DNA from 3 places in the Paraburkholderia sp. J12 genome. Region 3 is predicted to be linked to each of the others. Evidence: riboswitches for the same ligand, from Rfam matches in the RefSeq annotation. Region 3 holds a riboswitch; each other region holds the start of a gene.

Region 1 (5,832 bases), on a different contig from region 3:
CGCGCACGCCACCTTGGTGAGCAGACGCCCCACTTCCAGTTCGTTCGCGTCGGTCACGGTCCTCAGTTGCTCGGGCACGAACGGATGCAGTTGCAGCAGACCGTGTTCGGCAATGCGCTCGACTTCCGAATGAATGCCCTTGCCCGGCACGTCGCGCGCGATCACCTGATTGCCGTAGATGTATTGGCCCGCCACATACGGCTTGCGCATCGACTCGCGCATGCGCTCTTCGGGCCATACGCCCACGATCGCGATGAACGTAAAGAGCGAAATGGCAAGCGACGTGTACACGCGCTGCGGAAAGGCCCACGCGAACAGGAGCCAGAGCGTGGAGACGAGGAACACCGCCACCATGCCCTTCGCGTAGACCGGCAGCAGATGCGTGTCGAGCATCACGAGTGCGTTGGGCGGCAGCGTGCGCAGGTAGTAGAAGAACATCACCACGGCCACGGCGCCGCCAATCAGCCCCACGGGCGCGATGAAGCGCACGACGCTGCGGCGCAGCGCGAGGTCCTTCACGCGGCTCGCCACCAGCAGGCCCACGAGTGCGGCCATCACGAGCATCCCGCCCGTGCGCGTGCCGAGCTGCGCGAAGAAGTTGACGTTATAGAAGGCCTCGCTCGTCGAGCCGGTCTGATACCAGCTGTCGTGGCCCGGCCACATCATGAAGGACAGCACGCCCACGATCAGCAGCATCGTGGCCCATGAAGCGAGCGCGAACGACCAGGTGAGCTTCAGATGGGTGCGGGCGTCCACTTTGCCGATCAGATACACGAGTGCATACACGCCGATCACTTCGACCGTGAAGTACACCCACTCGCTCGCCCAGATCCAGACGAAGTTATGAATGAGCCCGCTCACGCCGCGGGGACTCGCCACGGTGATCGCATACCAGATCCCCGGCCCGGTGATCGAACCGATGATGTACGAGAACACCAGCAGGAACATGCCATAGCGTTTGATGAACGCCATCAGCTCCGGCTTGTTCTCGCGATACGCGCGCGTTTCGAGCAGCGCGAACAGAAACGATGCGCCCACCGATGTATGGGACGCGACGACGTGTATCACGCCGATGATCCCCATCACCCAGGCCGTGCCGATGCCCGGGACGTAAAACGTCGGATACATGCCGAGCATGTCCATACGTCTCCCCCTTCTTTTACTTTCTACGGATCGAGCCCGGACGAGCGCGGCCCGCGCGCCTCGCGGCACGAACGAACGCGCGCCCGCCATCCCCCAAGGGACGGCCGGACTGGCGGATGACTGCGGCAGAACGCCTGTGACGGAAACACATGCGCTGCGTTGCGCCGCTCAGGCGATGGCGGACAACGAGAACGGCGGCGCGCGGCTGCCGTGGGCATACCGGTGCACCGGCTGGATGAAGCCGCGCTCGAAACCGGCCCCGGACGCCGACACACCGGCCGCATCGGGAACGACCCATGCCGCGGCGATCGAAGGCAGTGCGGGCCCGTGATGCGCGAGCAGGCAATAGCCGCAGCGCACGCCATCGGCCGGAGCCGGGATCGGCGAACGCTTCGTTTCCGGCTGCGCCGCGGCAAGGCGCGAGCCGGCCGTGCCGCCCGCGCCGCAGATCACCGCGGAAGGCGCCGCTTCGGCCGAGGCGAGCAGCCCCGAAATGGCCGGCGCGAAGCAACCGAATACGAGGCCGAACAGCGCGAGCCACGTGAACTGCCTGAAGAGCGAGCCGCCCTGCTTCATGGTTCGCCCTGCACCGCCGTGACGGCCCGCGACCTGCTGCCCGCGTGTCGAGACAGCCCGACGCCCTGCGCGCAGGCCGGCCTGCAACCCGGCTTTTGCGGGCTGCGCAAGACGAAGGGAACCGGCAACGACGAAAGACATGGAGGAACTTTGCATTGCGCCGGCGCGTGACGCGCAGGACGCGTCCATGGCCGGTTCGGGCCGTAACGTGAATTTCAGGGAGGGCCATGCTAGCAAAGGCTCGCCGAAAGTACGCTGCGTGCTGGTTATGTCCGGCATCGCTCAGACGAAACATCGGCCGGCTTTCGCCGCCATTACAGACGGCCGCGCGCCGCTCCGGAAGCCCTCTTTCGTGCCTTTTTTGCATCAAACGCCACGGGACAATTGACGTGGCCGAGCATGGCCCATTACGCTCTCGCGCTGATGGTTCCCGGCAACGGGATCAAAAGGGAACGCAGTGAAAGAGGCGAACGCGCCTCGAGTCTGCGGCTGCCCCCGCAACTGTGAGCGGCGAGTCCGTGCCTAACGAAGCCACTGGTCAATCCGGGAAGGCAGGCACGGGCGACAACCCGCGAGCCAGGAGACCTGCCATCGACCGAGGTCCATGCAGCCGCAACGGGCGGGGTGTCCCGATGCGCCAGCGCCGCTTCCTGAAGCGGCCGCTCGTTGCAGGGACAGCCCCGACCTCAGCCCCGCCTATGAAACTCAAACCTATCCTCGTCGCGTCGGCCATGACGGCCTGCGCATGGCATGGCGCACAAGCCGCCGACGACAGCGCGCTCGCCCAGCAAGACCCGGCTCAACCGGAAACGCAGTCCCAGGCTCAGCCGGACAACGCGCTGCCCAACATCCTCGTGGTGGGCGACACGCAGCACCTGCCGCAATCGTTCGACCAGCGTTACGCGACCACCCAGGTCCTCACGCGCGCCGATCTCGATCGCCTCTCTCCCGCCGACCCCAGCATCACCCAGGCGCTCGCCACCCTGCCCGGCGTCACCATTTCGCAGAACGGCGGGCCGGGCACCTCGGCCTCGGTCAGCATTCGCGGCTCGGCGAGCAACCAGGTAGCGGTTTTCATCGACGGCATTCGCGTGGGCTCGGCGACGACCGGCGAAGCCGAATGGGCCGACCTGCCCACCGAAGCCTTCGACCGCGTGGAAGTGATCTCGGGACCGGCTGCGGCCTCGTTCGGCGCGGATGCGGTGGGCGGCGTCGTGCAGCTCTTCACGCGCCACGCGTCCAACCTGCCGAACCAGACCACGGCATCGTTCGGCGGCGGCTCGAACAAGACCTTCGACACGCAGTTGCGCACCTCGGGCACGGTGCCCTCCACCGGGCCGCTCGCCGCGCTGGGCGGCCTGACCTATTCGCTCGGGCTGCACGACTACAACACGGCCGGCATCGACGCGACCCAGCCGTGGGCCTACGGCCACGAAGACGGCCGCAACCCGTACCACGCGCAGGACGTGGACGGACGCCTCGGCTACGCGCGCGACAACTGGTCGATTTCGACCTTCGTGCTGTACCACCGCGCCGATCTCTCGTACGACAATCTGGGCGGCGCCGACCGGCAGCTCGACCATCAGCTGACCACGGGCATTGCGTTTCACCTGGACATCACGCCGACCACGCAGTTCGACCAGTCGGTGGGCTACGCGAACGATCGTCAGTTCCTCTACGCAAACGACCCGACGATTCCCACCGACGAAATCGACTCGACGCGCTTTAGCACGTCCACCTCGCTCACGCATCAGGAGACAGGGCACACGCTGTTCGGCATGCCGCTCAACGGCGAAACGAAGCTCGCCTACGACTTCACGCGCGAGCAGGCCTTCCTGCCCGTCGACATCCCGAGCGGCGTGCCCACGCGCAACGACTCGGCCGTGTCGATGCATCAATCGGCTACGCTCGGACCCTGGACGCTGTTCCTCGCCGGGCGCCACGAAATCGTGCAGGGGCAGTCGGTCAACACAGGCAATGCCGCGCTCGCATGGGCGATCACGCCGATCTACACGGCACGCGTGTCTTACGGCAACGCATTCCGGCTGCCGACGTTCAACGACCTCTACTATCCCGGCTACTCGAACCCGAATCTGCAGCCGGAGCGCAGCGACTCCATCGAAGCAGCGTTCGATGCGACGACCTCGTACGGCACGTTCTCCGCGGCGATCTACGACACGCGCGTTCACGATCTGATCACCTACGATTCGCAGACCTTCCTGCCCGTGAACGTGGGCGAAGCGCATATCCAGGGGATCGACCTCTCGTATAAAGGCACGATCGGGCAGTCCACGCCGGTCAGCCTGACAATCGGCCTCATCAACCCGAAGGACGTAACCGACGATACGTGGCTCAACCGCCGCCCGCGTCAGACCGTCAATCTGAGTGTCGATCACACGTGGGACGAATTCCACCTGCACGCGCTGAGCACGGGTATTTCGGTGCTTTACAACGGCTCGACCTTCGACGACCAGTTCAACACCATCTATCTGCCTTCGTGGACGACGGTGAATCTGCGGGCTGCGTACAAGGTCAATCCGCATGTCACGCTTTCGGCGACGCTTTCGAACCTGTTCAACCGGCAATACATGACGGCGTACGGATATAACAGCCTCGGGCGGACGGCGTTCGGTAAGGTCAGCTATACGTTCTGAGCGTGCCGATGGCGGCGCGGCCGGAGGTCCCGCCGCCGAACGGCGACGCTTCCCGCAACGAGTGATAGACTGACGGCGCAAGTTACCGCTCCGATCATGTCCGCTCACACCCGCAAGCACTTCACCGCATGGCTTGGCCTCGTCGCCATGTGGCTGATCGTGCTCGCGCCGCTCGTGAGTCAATCGGTCGCAGCGGCGCATCGCGACAACCCTGCCGAAGATGTGCTGTGCTCGGCAATCCAGCAGCCGGCAAGCGCGCTTCTGCAAAACCGGCATTACAAGCATGACGCGGCCGGCCTCGACCAGGCGTGCGGATATTGCGACCTGCTGATCAATCATGCGGTCATGCCGCCCGCGCCGGCGGTCCCGTTCCTGTTCTTCGCCGTGACGGCACCCAGCGCCGTCGCGCCGCTCCTCTCCCGGTTCGTGCCGTTCGGCGCCTTCGCGTCGGGGCGCCCGCGGGCCCCGCCGGTCTGAGCGCAAACCGGTCTTTCGGCTCCAAGCCCCTCTCGATCCACGCATCCGGAAACACGCCGGATACGCAACCGTCATGTATTCGCACTTCGCGGCGCGGCCTCGTATGGACCGCCGCCGCAGGCGACATTCATTACCCTGAACCCAGGAGATCACCTCATGCGCCGTACCTTCCGCCACCTGGCCGTTGCCGCGCCGTTCGCCCTCGCCTCGCTGTCCGCCTTCGCTGCCTCGTCGGGCGCGATCACGGTGTCCGACTGCTGGATCCGCTCGATGCCGGGCGACACCCCCTCGGGCGGCTACTTCAAGCTCGCGAACGCCAGCAACAAGTCCATCGATCTCGATAGCATCGACACGGAAGCCTTCGGCATGGCCATGCTGCATCAAACGCAGAGCAGCGGCAGCACCTCGAAGATGGTGATGGTCGACAAGGCGACGGTGCCGGCGAACGGCACGCTCGCCTTCGCGCCAGGCGGCTATCACGTCATGTTCGAAAAGGCGAAGAAACCGCTCACCATCGGCTCGACGATTCCCGTCACGTTCAAGTTCGGCGACGGCGAGAAGATCGATGCGCAATGTGCCGTGAAGAATGCGGCGGGGCAGTGAGCGGGCGTGAGCGTGCCGCTAGTCGACGATGAAGAGCGTCGCGCCCGTCCGCGTGGACGAGCGATGCGGTTCGGCGTCGTCGGCAACCTGGTAGCTCATGCCGGGCTTCAGGACGAACTCGCGTCCGTCCTGAAGCTCCGTGCGCAGTTCGCCTTCGAGGCATAGCAGGATGTGCCCCTTCACGCACCAGTGGTCCGCCAGATAGCCGGCGGAGTAGATCACCTGCCGGACGCGGACCGAGCCGAAGCAGCGCGTCTTCCAGCGCGCCACACCTTGTTCGCCGCGGTGCTCCGTTTCTTCTATCGTGTCCCAATCGGTTATGCCGAAGGGAAAGCCCGAAAGCTGCATTGCCGCCACCTCGTTGTGCCTCGCGTAGCGC
Region 2 (5,832 bases), on a different contig from region 3:
GTCGAAGATCGATACCCAGCCCATGCCCAGCCCCTCCGCGCGGGCCGCGAGCCACATGTTCTGGATCGCGCAGGCCACCGAAGCGAGGTCCATCTCCGGCAGCGTACGCCGGCCGAAGACGTGCGGCTCACGGCGGTCCATCAGCGCGACCACCAGCAGCTCGCCGCATTCGCGCATGCCTTCCACCTTCAGCTTCATGAACTCGTCGCGGCGTTTGCCCAGCGCGTCGGCGGTGGCGAGCCGCTCGCGCTCCACCGCCGCGTGCAGTTGCTCGCGCAACGTTGCATCGGTGATGCGCAGGATGCGCCACGGCTGCATGAAGCCCACGCTCGGCGCGTGATGCGCGGCGTCGAGCAGGCGCGCGAGCGCGGCCGGATCGACGGGGCCAGGCACGAAGTGCCGCATGTCGCGCCGTTCGTAGATCGCGCGGTAGACCGCCGCGCGCTCGGCTTCGTCAAAGGGCTGTGCCATGAAAAAGTGCGGCCGTGAAAGCGGGGTTGGAAGGCCAGTAGGCGTGCATATAGGTGGCGACGACCGGGCCGTGGCGGTAGAGCGGTTCGCCCGGCGCGCCGGTGTTTGCGTGGCGCGCGACGAGCGCGGGGGCGAGCGGCGTGCTCACGCGCGAATAGTGGAACGTGTGGCCCGTGAGCGTGCCGTGCGTGCCGCTGATCTGCTGCATGCCGAGCGCCGCAAAGCGCTTTTGCATGACGGCCTCGCCGGGCAGCAGCCCGAGCATGGGGGTGCGTGTGCCTGCGGTGTCGGTCAGGGCGTCGAGCAGCCAGAGCATGCCGCCGCATTCGGCGACGAGCGGCTTGCCGGCTTCCACGTGTGCGCGCAGGGCGGCCGCGCTCTGTGCGCTGCGCGCGAGCGCGGCCGCATGCAGTTCGGGGTAGCCGCCGGGCAGCCAGATCGCGTCGGCGTGGGCCGGGGCCTCGTTGCCGAGCGGCGAAAAGTACGCGATCCGCGCACCCAGCGCTTCGAGCAGCGCCACATTCGCCGGGTAGATGAACGAGAAGGCCGCGTCGCGCGCAATGGCGATCTGCTTGCCGTCGAGCAGACGGGGCAGCGGCGGCGCCTCGGGCACCGTTGCGAATTCCACGGGCGGCGGCAGTTCCGCGAGCGCGGTGTCGAGCAGCGCGTCGGCGGCGTGTTCGATGCGCGCGTCGAGATCGGCGATCTCGCTTGCCTGGTGCAGCCCGAGATGGCGGCCGGGCAATTCGAGCAGCGCATCGCTCGCCACGTGACCGAGCCAGCGGAGGTCGGCCGGCAACGCCTCCTGCAGCATCTGCGCATGCCGCGCCGAGCCCACGCGGTTGGCCAGCACGCCATGAAACGGCACCTCGGGCCGAAAGCGCGCGAGCCCGAATGCGAGCGCGCCGAAGGTCTGCGCCATCGACTTCGCCGAGATCGCCGCGGCCACCGGCACGCCGAACGCGACGGCAAGATCGGCGCTGCTGGGCGTGCCGTCATAGAGGCCCATCACCCCTTCGATCAGGATCAGGTCGGCTTCTTGCGCGGCCTGCGCGAGCAGCTTGCGGCAGCCGTCTTCGCCGACCATCCACAGATCGAGCGAGAGGACCGGCGCGCCGCTCGCCTGCGCGAGGATCATCGGGTCGAGAAAGTCGGGGCCGGTCTTGAAGACGCGCACGCGCCGCCCCGCCCGGCGATGCAGGCGCGCAAGGCCCGCGGTGAGCGTGGTCTTGCCCTGGCCCGAAGCGGGCGCGCTGATGAAGAGCGCGGGACACGCAACCATGAGCCTTAGAACTCCACGCCCTTTTGCGCCTTCACGCCTTGCTCGCGATACGGATGCTTCACGAGGCGCATTTCGGTCACGAGGTCGGCGGCTTCGATCAGCGCATCGGGCGCGTGGCGCCCCGTCACGACCACGTGTTGCTGCGGGCCGCGCGCAGTGAGCACGGCGAGCACTTCGTCGAGGCCCAGGTATTCGTACTTGAGCACGGTGTTCAGTTCGTCGAGGATCACCATGCCGTACTCGCCGCTTTCGATCATGCGCTTCGCCTCGTCCCAGCCCTTGCGCGCGGTGGCGATGTCGGCGTCACGGTTCTGGGTGTTCCAGGTGTAGCCGTCGCCCATCGTCACGAAGTCGCAGTGCGCGACGGTGCTCAGGAAATCGCGTTCGGCCGTGTGCAGCGCGCCCTTGATGAACTGCACGACGCCAAGCTTCATGCCGTGGCCGAGCACGCGCACGGCCATGCCGAATGCCGCCGTGCTCTTGCCTTTGCCGTTGCCGGTGTTGACGATCAGCAGGCCCTTTTCGACGGTGGCGGCAGCCTGTTTTTTCTCGTGGCCTTCACGGCGGCGTTGCGTCATGCGCTGATGCGAATCGGGATCGGTTTTCATGGCGTGGTGAGTGATGAGGTTCTGTTCCGCGATGCGGGTCTGATGCGCCGGATGGGCTGATATCTCAGCGCGCGGCGTAGATAGCCGCATTATCGTTCGGGCGCCCCAGCGCGATTGCGACCGTCACGCCGTCGAGCGCGAGCTTGCCGCGCAAGAGCGGACCGCCGCCGGAGGCGAGGCGCGCGCACGGTTCGCAGACACCTTCCACGCCGAAGTGCGCGAGCGCCGCGGCGGAAGGCGCGGTTTGCGTGGGCACGGCGGCAAGCGCATCGCGCGCATACGCATGGAGCGGCAGACCGTGCGCGTCGCAAAACTGGCGCAGGGCCGGCTCGTTCGCCTTGGCGTCGAGGGTTCCCACGGCCGTCACGCGCGCGAGCGGCGTGCCGTCGAGCGCGGCCTGCACGGCACGTTCGATCTGCGCGAGCGTCACGCCGCGGCGGCAGCCTATGCCGAGCACGAGCGGCTCGTCCTCCGTCGCGCCGGACGAACCGGACGCAGACGATGGCGCATGGGACTGGCTTGCGGATGGGGCGGAATTCACGGTGAGCGCGTCGGAAAGCAGCAGCGGGCGAGGCGGCGCGGGCTCGAGCCTGAGCGCGCGGCGGATGCGCGCATACGATAGCACACGGTTTTTCGCGTTCGGGCAGCGGCGCGGCGCGCCCAGGGGTAAACAACGGCGCGGCACGGCGGCACTCAGGCCCCTTCCTTGACGCGCCTGCGGCCCGCGCCTACACTCGCACGCACTCTGGTGCTCGCGCGCGCGTTCCTTGCGCGCGCAGTTAAACGGGAATCAGGGAGCCATCCCCGCCTGCGGCATGGCCAACCTGAACTGCACCCGCAACGGTACAACGAACGCATCGCGCCGATCTTCCGGTCGGGCGATGCAATCCGCTTCGAGGCATGCCACTGTGCGGCCGGTCCTGCCGGACCGCCGCGCGGGAAGGCGAAGCGGAGTTTCGTCAGTCCGGATACCGGCCAGATACGAAGGATGCGCGCTGCGGGGATGCGGCGCCCATTCCACGATTGTCCATGCGTGCAGCCGGGCCCGCGTCCGTGCTGGTCACTGCCGTCCGGCTCCGCATACACGTCCGCGGCCTCTGGCGCCGAAGGAGCACCTCATGCAAATGCGCAAGATCCCCGTCACCATCGTTACCGGCTTTCTCGGCAGCGGCAAGACCACGCTGCTGCGTCACATTCTTCAGCACGCGGGCGGCTTGCGCGTCGCGGTGATCGTCAACGAATTCGGCGAGCTCGGCATCGACGGCGAGATCCTGCGCGGCTGCGGTATCGGCTGCGACGAAGAGGGCAACGAACAGGAAGGCCAGCTCTACGAACTCGCCAACGGGTGCCTGTGCTGCACCGTGCAGGAAGAGTTCTTCCCGGTGATGGAGCAACTGCTCGAACGCCGCGGCGAAATCGATCACATCCTGATCGAAACCTCGGGTCTCGCGCTGCCCAAGCCGCTCGTGCAGGCGTTCAACTGGCCGTCGATCCGCAACGCCTTCACGGTCGATGCGGTAGTGACGGTGGTGGACGGCCCCGCCGCGGCGAGCGGCCAGTTCGCGCAAGACCCGCAGGCCGTGGACGAACAGCGCAAGGCCGATCCGAATCTCGATCACGAATCGCCGCTGCACGAACTGTTCGAAGACCAGCTTGCGTCCGCCGATCTCGTGATCCTCAACAAGACCGACCTGATCGAGACGGCCGCGCAGGACGCGCTTATCGAAGAACTGCGCGAAGAACTGCCGCCGCAGGTGAAGATCGTGCGCGCGCAGCACGGCAAGCTCGATCTGCACACGCTGCTCGGGCTCGAATCGGCTTCGGAAGAGGGCATCCATCTGCGCCACGATCATCACGGCTCGGCCGACGACCCCGACCATCACCACGACGAATTCGATTCGGTGGTCGTGACGGCGAACGTCGCTTCGCGCGAAGGGGCGATCGAAGCGCTGCAACGGCTCGTGGATACCCACACGATCTATCGCGTGAAGGGTTTCGCGGCGCTGCCGGGCGCGCCGATGCGCCTCGTCATCCAGGGCGTGGGCCGCCGCTTCGACAGCTACTTCGACCGCCGCTGGAACGCGCAGGAAGCCGCTGCGCAACCGCTCGCGAGCCGCTTCGTGCTGATCGGCGAAGATCTCGACGCCGAGCTGCTGCAACGCGCATTCGAAGCGGCGCTCGCGCCTTCCGCGCTGGCCTGATGGCCGCGCCCGCGCGCTAGCGCTCCACGAGCCGCCTGCCATGCATCTTTTGCGCACCACGCCCGGTGGTTTCGTCGACGACACCGCCGGCGTGATCCGCATCGACCAGCAGCCCGCCGAGATCGTCATTCTCAGCTCCGCCGATACGACGCTCGCCCTGCTCGCGAGCGTCGTACCGCGCCTGCCCGCCGGATTCCCGAGCGTGCGGCTCGCGAACGTGACGTATCTGCGCCAGCCGGCCTCGGTGGACTTCTATGTCGACGACGTGCTCCAGCATGCGCGCGTGGTCGTGGTCGATCATCTGGGCGGCGAGGCGTACTGGCCATACGGCATCGAGCAGGCGGTGGCGCTGGCCGAGCGCCGCAACCAGATGCTCGCGATGTTTTCGGGCGATCTGCAGGAAGACCCGAACCTCACGGCGAAGAGCCGCGTCGAGCCCGAATTTTGCCGCCTGCTGTGGCGCTATCTGCGTGAAGGCGGCGCGGCGAATGCCGAAGGTTTTCTGCGCGCGCTCGCGTGGCGCGCGTTCGAATGGGGCAGCGAACCGGCGCCGCCCGTGGCGCTGCCTGCTGCCGCGCTTTATCACCCGTCGCGCGACATCGCCACGATCGACGACTGGCGCGCGCGCTGGCAGCCGGCGGCGCCCGTCGTTGCGCTGCTGTTCTACAAGGCGCATCTGCAGGCCGCGAACACGGCGGCCTTCGACGCCCTGATCGAAGCGTTGAGCGCGCGCGGCATGAATCCGCTGCCGCTTGCCGTCACCTCGCTCAAGGACGCGCTGAGCCGCGATGTCATCGACCAGCTGTGCGCCGCGCACGACGTCGCGCTCGTGCTGAACACCACGGCTTTCGCGGCGTCCTCGCTCGACGATCCCGCGCCGCTCGCGCTGGCGGGCGATGCACCGGTGCTCCAGGTGATCCTGAGCGGCGGCAACCGCGAAGACTGGGTGAAGGACAATCACGGCCTCAATTCGCGCGATATCGCCATGCACGTCGCGCTGCCCGAAGTGGACGGCCGCGTGATTACGCGCGCGATCAGCTTCAAGGGGCTCGCGTATCACTGCAAGGCAACCCAGGTCGATGTCGTGCGCTATCAGCCCGACGCGGAGCGCGTGGCCTTCGTGGCCGAACTGAGCCGCCGCTGGTGCCGTTTGCGCCGGCTGCCGAACGCGGAGAAGAAGCTCGCACTCGTGCTCGCGAACTATCCGATGAGCGAAGGGCGCATCGGCAACGGCGTCGGGCTCGATACGCCGGCTTCGGTGGTCGGCATT
Region 3 (5,832 bases):
ACCTGGAAGCGTTCGGCCATGTGGTGCTCGCATGGATCTGGCTCGAACAGGTACTCGCGGCACGCGCCGCGCTCGCGCAAGGCCAAGCACAGGACGAGGACTTCTATCGCGGCAAGCTCGCTGCCGCGCAATACTTCTTCGCGTGGGAGCTGCCCAAGACGATGCCGCAATTCGATCTGCTCGCGTCACTGGATCGCACGACGCTCGACGCGCAGGACGCGTGGTTCTGATGCGATAGTGCAGTGCCGGGACACAAAAAACGGCGCGAGAGATTCTCTCGCGCCGTTTTGCTTTCGGACTTCGAACGGCTGCCCGGCGTTATAACGGGCTTTAAGGCTCAGTTGCTCTGCTGTTCGAAGCGGCGCAGCAGGTCGTTGCCGCGTGCGTTAGCCGAATCGAGCGCCTGTTGCGGCGTCTTCGTGCCGATCCACACCTGCTCCAGTTCCTCGTCCATCACCGTGCGGATCTGCGGCATGTTGCCAAGACGCAGGCCCTTCGTGTACGGCAGCGGCGGTTTGTTGAGCATCTGGCGCGTCGCGGTGTCGGCACCCGGATGCTGCTCGTAGAAGCCCTGCTGGCGCGTGAGGTCGTAAGCGGCCTTCGTGACCGGCAGATAGCCGGTGTCCTGGTGCCACTTCGCGGCCACGGCCGGCGAGGTCAGATAAGCGAGAAACTTCGCCACGCCCTTGTAGACCTCGGGGTTCTTGCCTGCCAGCACCCACAGGCTCGCGCCGCCGATGATCGCATTCTGCGGTGCACCCTTCACGGTCGGATCGTAGGGCATCATGCCCGTGCCGTACTGGAACTTCGCGTACTTCTGCACGTTCGCAAGCGCACCCGACGAACCCATCATGATGCCGCAGTCGCCGCTATAGAACTTCGCCGTGGCTTCGTCCTTGCGGCCCACGTACGTGAACGTGCCCTGCTTCACCATGTTCTGCAGGAAAGCGATATGCGCGACCTGCAGCGGCTTGTTGATTTCCAGTTGCGCACCGGTGCCGTCAAAGCCGTTGTTGAGCGTCGCAATCGGCGCCGCATGCCATGCGCTGTAATTCTCGATCTGGATCCAGCCCTGCCAGCCCGTCGTGAAACCGCAGTTCATGCCCGAAGCCTTCAGCTTCGCCGCATCGGCGGCGACTTCGGGCCAGGTCTTCGGCGGTTCGTCGGGGTTGAGGCCGGCCTTCTTGAACGCGTCGCGGTTGTAGTAGAGCACCGGCGTCGAGCTGTTGAACGGCATCGAAACGAGGTGGCCCGTCTTCGCGTCGCTGTAGTAGCTGGCGATGGTCGGCACGAAGCCCTTTTCGTCGAGCGGCACGCCCGCGTTCTTCATCACGTCGTACACCGGAATGACGGCCTTCTTCGCCTGCATCATCGTCGCGGTGCCGACTTCATAGACCTGCAGGATCGCCGGCGCGTCGCCGCTGCGGTAGGCGGCGATGCCCGCCGCCAGCGTCTGGTCGTAAGTGCCCTTGAACACCGGCACGATCTTGTACTCGCTTTGCGAAGCGTTGAACTGATCTGCGATTGCATTCACGCGCTCGCCCAGTTCGGACTCCATAGCATGCCAGAACTGGATTTCGGTGGCGGCGTGTGCGGCCTGAATGCTGCCGGCAAGCAGCATGCCCGTCGCCAGAGCCCGCCATGCCCTGCGCCCACTCTTGCGCCCATTGTCGTGCCTGTTCATCTGTGTTTATTCCTGTTGTTAATTTCGGTAGGGAAAACCTGAACACAAAGCTGCCGGTAAAAGCGTTCGCAGCGCTTCGGCGCCGCGCATCGCCTCGCCGGAGGCGGTGCAAGGGTAGCATGGGCATGCGGCAGACAGATGACCGGATGGGACAGCCAGCAGCCTGGCGGCGGCGCTCAGGTTGCCGCCGCGCCCCGGCGCGCCGATGCACCGTTGCGGTGCTTTGAGCCGAGCGGTGCCGATAGGCCATGTCGCACGCCCAGGGCATAGGCGCACAGGGTGACGCAGACAAAAGCGATCTGCCACATGAGCAGGTTCGCGCCCAGGCGGGCCATGGCCTGCGCGGCAAGGAGCGGCCCGGACATCGAGCCGAGCGTGAAGACGACGGAAACCGCCCGCATACGGCGGTCGATCTGGGCGCGCGGCGCCGCGGCAACGGTGATGCAGGCGAGCGTGAGAAACGCGTTGCTGGCGACGCCCAGCACGAGCATGGCCGGCACGGCAAACGCGAAGCGGCCGCCCGCCAGGGCGAGCGCCACGGCCGCCGCCGCACCCGCCACGCCACACGCGGTGGTGGCCGCGAGCACGCCGCAGCGGTCGGCGGCCCAGCCGACCGGATACTGGCCGAGCGCGCCACCCAGGCCCAGACACACGAGCAGCAGCGCGCATTGGGCCGAGCCGAAACCGTTGCCTTCGCAGAACTTGGCCATGAGGCCATATAAAGCGCCATCGCCGAGGCCCGCCACCGCTGCGGCAAGGAGTCCGAGCCGCAATGCGATATCGGCAGCGCCAGGCAACGCGGACGAAGCCGATTCGGCATCCCGCAGCGGCAGCGGTGCGACGGCTAGCGGCGCGCGCAGCGAGGCCACGAAAAGCGGCAGCCCGGCCAGCGCGGTCACAAACGCGCCGATCCAGAGCGCGGCTGCACCGCGTGCTCCGTCGAGCAGGGCCACGGCCGGCCCGAGCAAGCCCGCAATCGCAATGAGCGTCTCGTGCGCGCCGACGAAGCGGCCGCTCATCTCCTCGGGCACGAGGCGAAACAGCCAGGTCTCGTTCGCGATCCATCGCACGCCCACACCAAAGCCCAGCAGAAAACCCGGCGCGAGCACAAGCGGCCAGCGCCATGCCGCGAGCGCGGCGAAGGCGGCCACGCTTGCGGCCAGACCGCCGAACACCGCGAGGCGCGCGCCGAGCCCGCGCGCGAGTACCGGCGCGGCCAGAATGCCCGCGAGCATGCCGGCCCACTGCACCGAAGCGAAGCTGCCGAGCTGCGTGATACCGAGGCCGCGCTGCGCAAGCCATTGCGGCACCACGGCAAACCCCACGCCGAACTGACCAAGCTGCGCCAGGAGCGACACGGCATTGAGCGCGACGATGGAGCGCCAGGGCAGGCGCGCGGGCGCGTTCATTTCGCGCGTCCCGCCGGCATGGGCAAACCTTCCGAGCGGCATTCGACCGGGCAACCGGCAGCCAGGCACGGCGCTTCGTCGCAGAGCCGGCACAACTGCATGGCGTGCGCGGGGTCCCGCGTTTCGCTCCAGAGCATCTTGAGCAGCAGCGCATCCAGCTGCTGGCGCTCGCGCGCGTTCAGATGGCGCGTTAGCCGTTCGAGAATGGCATTGCGGTTCGCCAGCGTGCGGTCCACGACGCGCCGCCCGGCGGCAGTGAGCGTGAGCGACACGGCGCGCCGGTCGGCACCGGGCACTTTCTTCACGAGATCCGCCTCGACGAGTCCCGCGACGGCGCGCACCGTCGCGGGATGCGAGAGACCGACGGCCGTGCGCAGCTCTTCGATCGTGCAGCCCGGGTACATGTGAACGGCGTTGAGAATCGAGCGGGCCGTGAGGCCGGCGGCATCGGTTTCTTCCTCGCCGGCGGCCTGCAGATCGTCCACGATCAGGAGCGCGAGCACGCCCAGCAGGTTTTCCAGACGCTCCGTCATGTCGAGTCCTATATGTGCACGATGCACATATGCAGATTGCACATATTTACGTACGATGTCAAGCGGCCGTTCTTTGCCGCCGCCTCGCAATGCAAGCCCATGCGGACGTCGCCATCTCCCTGCCTTCGATTACCCTCCAGATTCTTTCATTTTCCTTCGAATCCCATCCTTCGAAGCCCGTTGCGTCGACAGTTTGATGCGCTAACGGACGAAACAGTTGACGTCGCAAAGCACGGCCCCTTACGCTTGCGCGCTGATGGTTCCCGGCGACGGGATCAAAAGGGAACGCAGTACAGGCGCCAGCGCCTCGAGTCTGCGGCTGCCCCCGCAACTGTGAGCGGCGAGTCCATGCCAGAAGGGCCACTGGGAAACCGGGAAGGCCGGCAATGGGCGTCGACCCGCGAGCCAGGAGACCTGCCATCGAACGGCGTCGACGCATACGCATCGGGCGGGGTGTCCCGGTGAAGGTTCAGGTTCTGCTGCCTGAGCCGGTTTGCTGAGACGAACGCCACTGGAGGCAGAACCATGCTCAGCGCTTTAAAACACGTTTTCAACGACAGTTCCTCCGATGTCCGCGGCAAGGTCATCGGCATTTACGTTTTTCTCATCGCCATCAACCTGGGCGCCTGGGCCTGGGCGCTCGTTGCCTTCCACAATCGTCCGGTTCTGCTCGGCACCGCGTTGCTGGCCTACGGCTTCGGTCTGCGCCATGCGGTGGATGCCGACCATATCGCCGCGATCGACAACGTCACGCGCAAGCTGATGCAAGAGGGCAAGCACCCCGTGGGGGTCGGCTTCTTCTTTTCCATCGGCCATTCGCTGGTGCTGCTCATCGGTACCGTCGTCATCGCCGCTACGGTGATGAGCCTGCAAAGCGGCTTCGACTCGTTCAACAATGTCGCGGGCATCATCGGCACGCTGGTGTCGGGCGCCTTCCTGCTGGTGATGGCGATTCTGAACCTGGTGGTGGCGCGGGATGTGTACCGGACCTATCGCCACGTGCGTCGCGGCGGCGACTACGATGACGACAGCCTCAACATCCTGCTCAACAACCGCGGCCTGATTGCCCGTTTGCTGAGGCCGCTCTTCCGGCTCGTCAGCCAGAGCTGGCACATGCTGCCGGTGGGGTTCCTGTTCGGACTGGGATTCGACACGGTGACCGAGGTCAGCCTGCTCACCGTCGCCGCGACGGAAGCCAGCAAGGGATTGCCGATCTGGTCGATTCTCGCGTTTCCGGCACTGTTCTCCGCGGGCATGTCGCTGATCGACACGACCGACGGCATTCTCATGCTCGGCGCCTATGGCTGGGCCTTCGTGAAGCCGATCCGCAAGCTCTATTACAACCTCACCATCACGATCGTCTCGGCCGCCGTGGCGATCCTGATCGGCGGGATCGAAACGCTGGGACTGATCGCAGGAGAACTGAACCTGCAAGGCTGGTTCTGGGACCGCATGAACGATCTCAACAACAATTTCGGTCTGCTTGGCTACGGCATCATCGGGATTTTTGCGGCGGCCTGGATCGTCTCGTTCATCATCTACCGCGTCAAGAAGCTCGACGAGGTGGAGCTCGGCTAGGCAGGCATCGTCACGCGTTGCCCGGCTCGCGCAACGCGCGCAAAACGAGGCCGCTCGCCTCGATGAATCAGCCCGTCCACACTGTCCTTTCCGATCAGGGAGAAGTTGCAGACCGCCATGTCGGCGCGGCAGTCCAGCTTGCCGCGTGCGACATCCTCACAGGCGGGCAGACGGCAGTCGTCGAGCCCGGCTCTGCGCGTCGACACCCGTCACCGCGATGCCGTACCGCGCGAGCGCCAGAGAACCAGGGGCACACCCGGGACAACGCTCAGGAGCCGAAGAACGGCACGCAGAAGTCAGGCGGGCCGACACAGTCGCCGGGGCCATTGGGCTGCGGATGCAGGCTCGCGCAGCCGGACACCGCGGCCACCGCGACGGCGCATACGGCCGCGCGCAAGATATAGGAAACGATACGTGATTTCATGAGATTGAAACTCGGGTAAATCGGCCGCCTGGCGGATTCCGTCGCGGCTCGCGGCCGCATTTTTCCGCAACGGATGCAAAAAAACTTGGCCGCTCAGTGGTGGGCGTACACGGTCTGGTTGAGCGTCTGCAACTGGCCGTCGCGTTCGGCCTGCACGAGCTGGTGGTAGACCTGCGCGCGCGTGAGCGAGCCATTGGTGGAATC

The links. A riboswitch is a leader RNA that binds a small molecule or an ion and turns the genes downstream of it on or off. The one in region 3 is predicted to bind cobalamin.
Region 1: another riboswitch for cobalamin. It lies ahead of U5760_RS11200 (TonB-dependent receptor domain-containing protein); the one in region 3 lies ahead of U5760_RS28770 (HoxN/HupN/NixA family nickel/cobalt transporter).
Region 2: another riboswitch for cobalamin. It lies ahead of cobW (cobalamin biosynthesis protein CobW); the one in region 3 lies ahead of U5760_RS28770 (HoxN/HupN/NixA family nickel/cobalt transporter).

What each region holds. Positions count from the first base shown of each region.
Region 1 is NZ_CAJMZC010000004.1:23,919-29,750, reverse strand. Features, by position in the region: gene U5760_RS11210 (cytochrome c) at 1-1,128, opposite strand, end outside; gene U5760_RS11205 (DUF2946 domain-containing protein) at 1,312-1,860, opposite strand; cobalamin riboswitch at 2,127-2,327, shown strand; gene U5760_RS11200 (TonB-dependent receptor domain-containing protein) at 2,418-4,373, shown strand; gene U5760_RS11195 (DUF2946 domain-containing protein) at 4,470-4,850, shown strand; gene U5760_RS11190 (copper chaperone PCu(A)C) at 5,007-5,453, shown strand; gene U5760_RS11185 (DHCW motif cupin fold protein) at 5,472-5,801, opposite strand.
Region 2 is NZ_CAJMZC010000008.1:116,092-121,923, reverse strand. Features, by position in the region: gene bluB (5,6-dimethylbenzimidazole synthase) at 1-471, opposite strand, end outside; gene U5760_RS18400 (cobyrinate a,c-diamide synthase) at 455-1,753, opposite strand; gene cobO (cob(I)yrinic acid a,c-diamide adenosyltransferase) at 1,759-2,361, opposite strand; gene U5760_RS18390 (cobalamin biosynthesis protein) at 2,426-2,986, opposite strand; cobalamin riboswitch at 3,091-3,356, shown strand; gene cobW (cobalamin biosynthesis protein CobW) at 3,480-4,562, shown strand; gene cobN (cobaltochelatase subunit CobN) at 4,603-5,832, shown strand, end outside.
Region 3 is NZ_CAJMZC010000020.1:53,066-58,897, forward strand. Features, by position in the region: gene U5760_RS28750 (acyl-CoA dehydrogenase) at 1-230, shown strand, start outside; gene ugpB (sn-glycerol-3-phosphate ABC transporter substrate-binding protein UgpB) at 338-1,621, opposite strand; gene U5760_RS28760 (MFS transporter) at 1,861-3,093, opposite strand; gene U5760_RS28765 (MarR family winged helix-turn-helix transcriptional regulator) at 3,090-3,626, opposite strand; cobalamin riboswitch at 3,867-4,063, shown strand; gene U5760_RS28770 (HoxN/HupN/NixA family nickel/cobalt transporter) at 4,152-5,204, shown strand; gene U5760_RS28775 (hypothetical protein) at 5,473-5,628, opposite strand; gene U5760_RS28780 (DUF4148 domain-containing protein) at 5,722-5,832, opposite strand, start outside.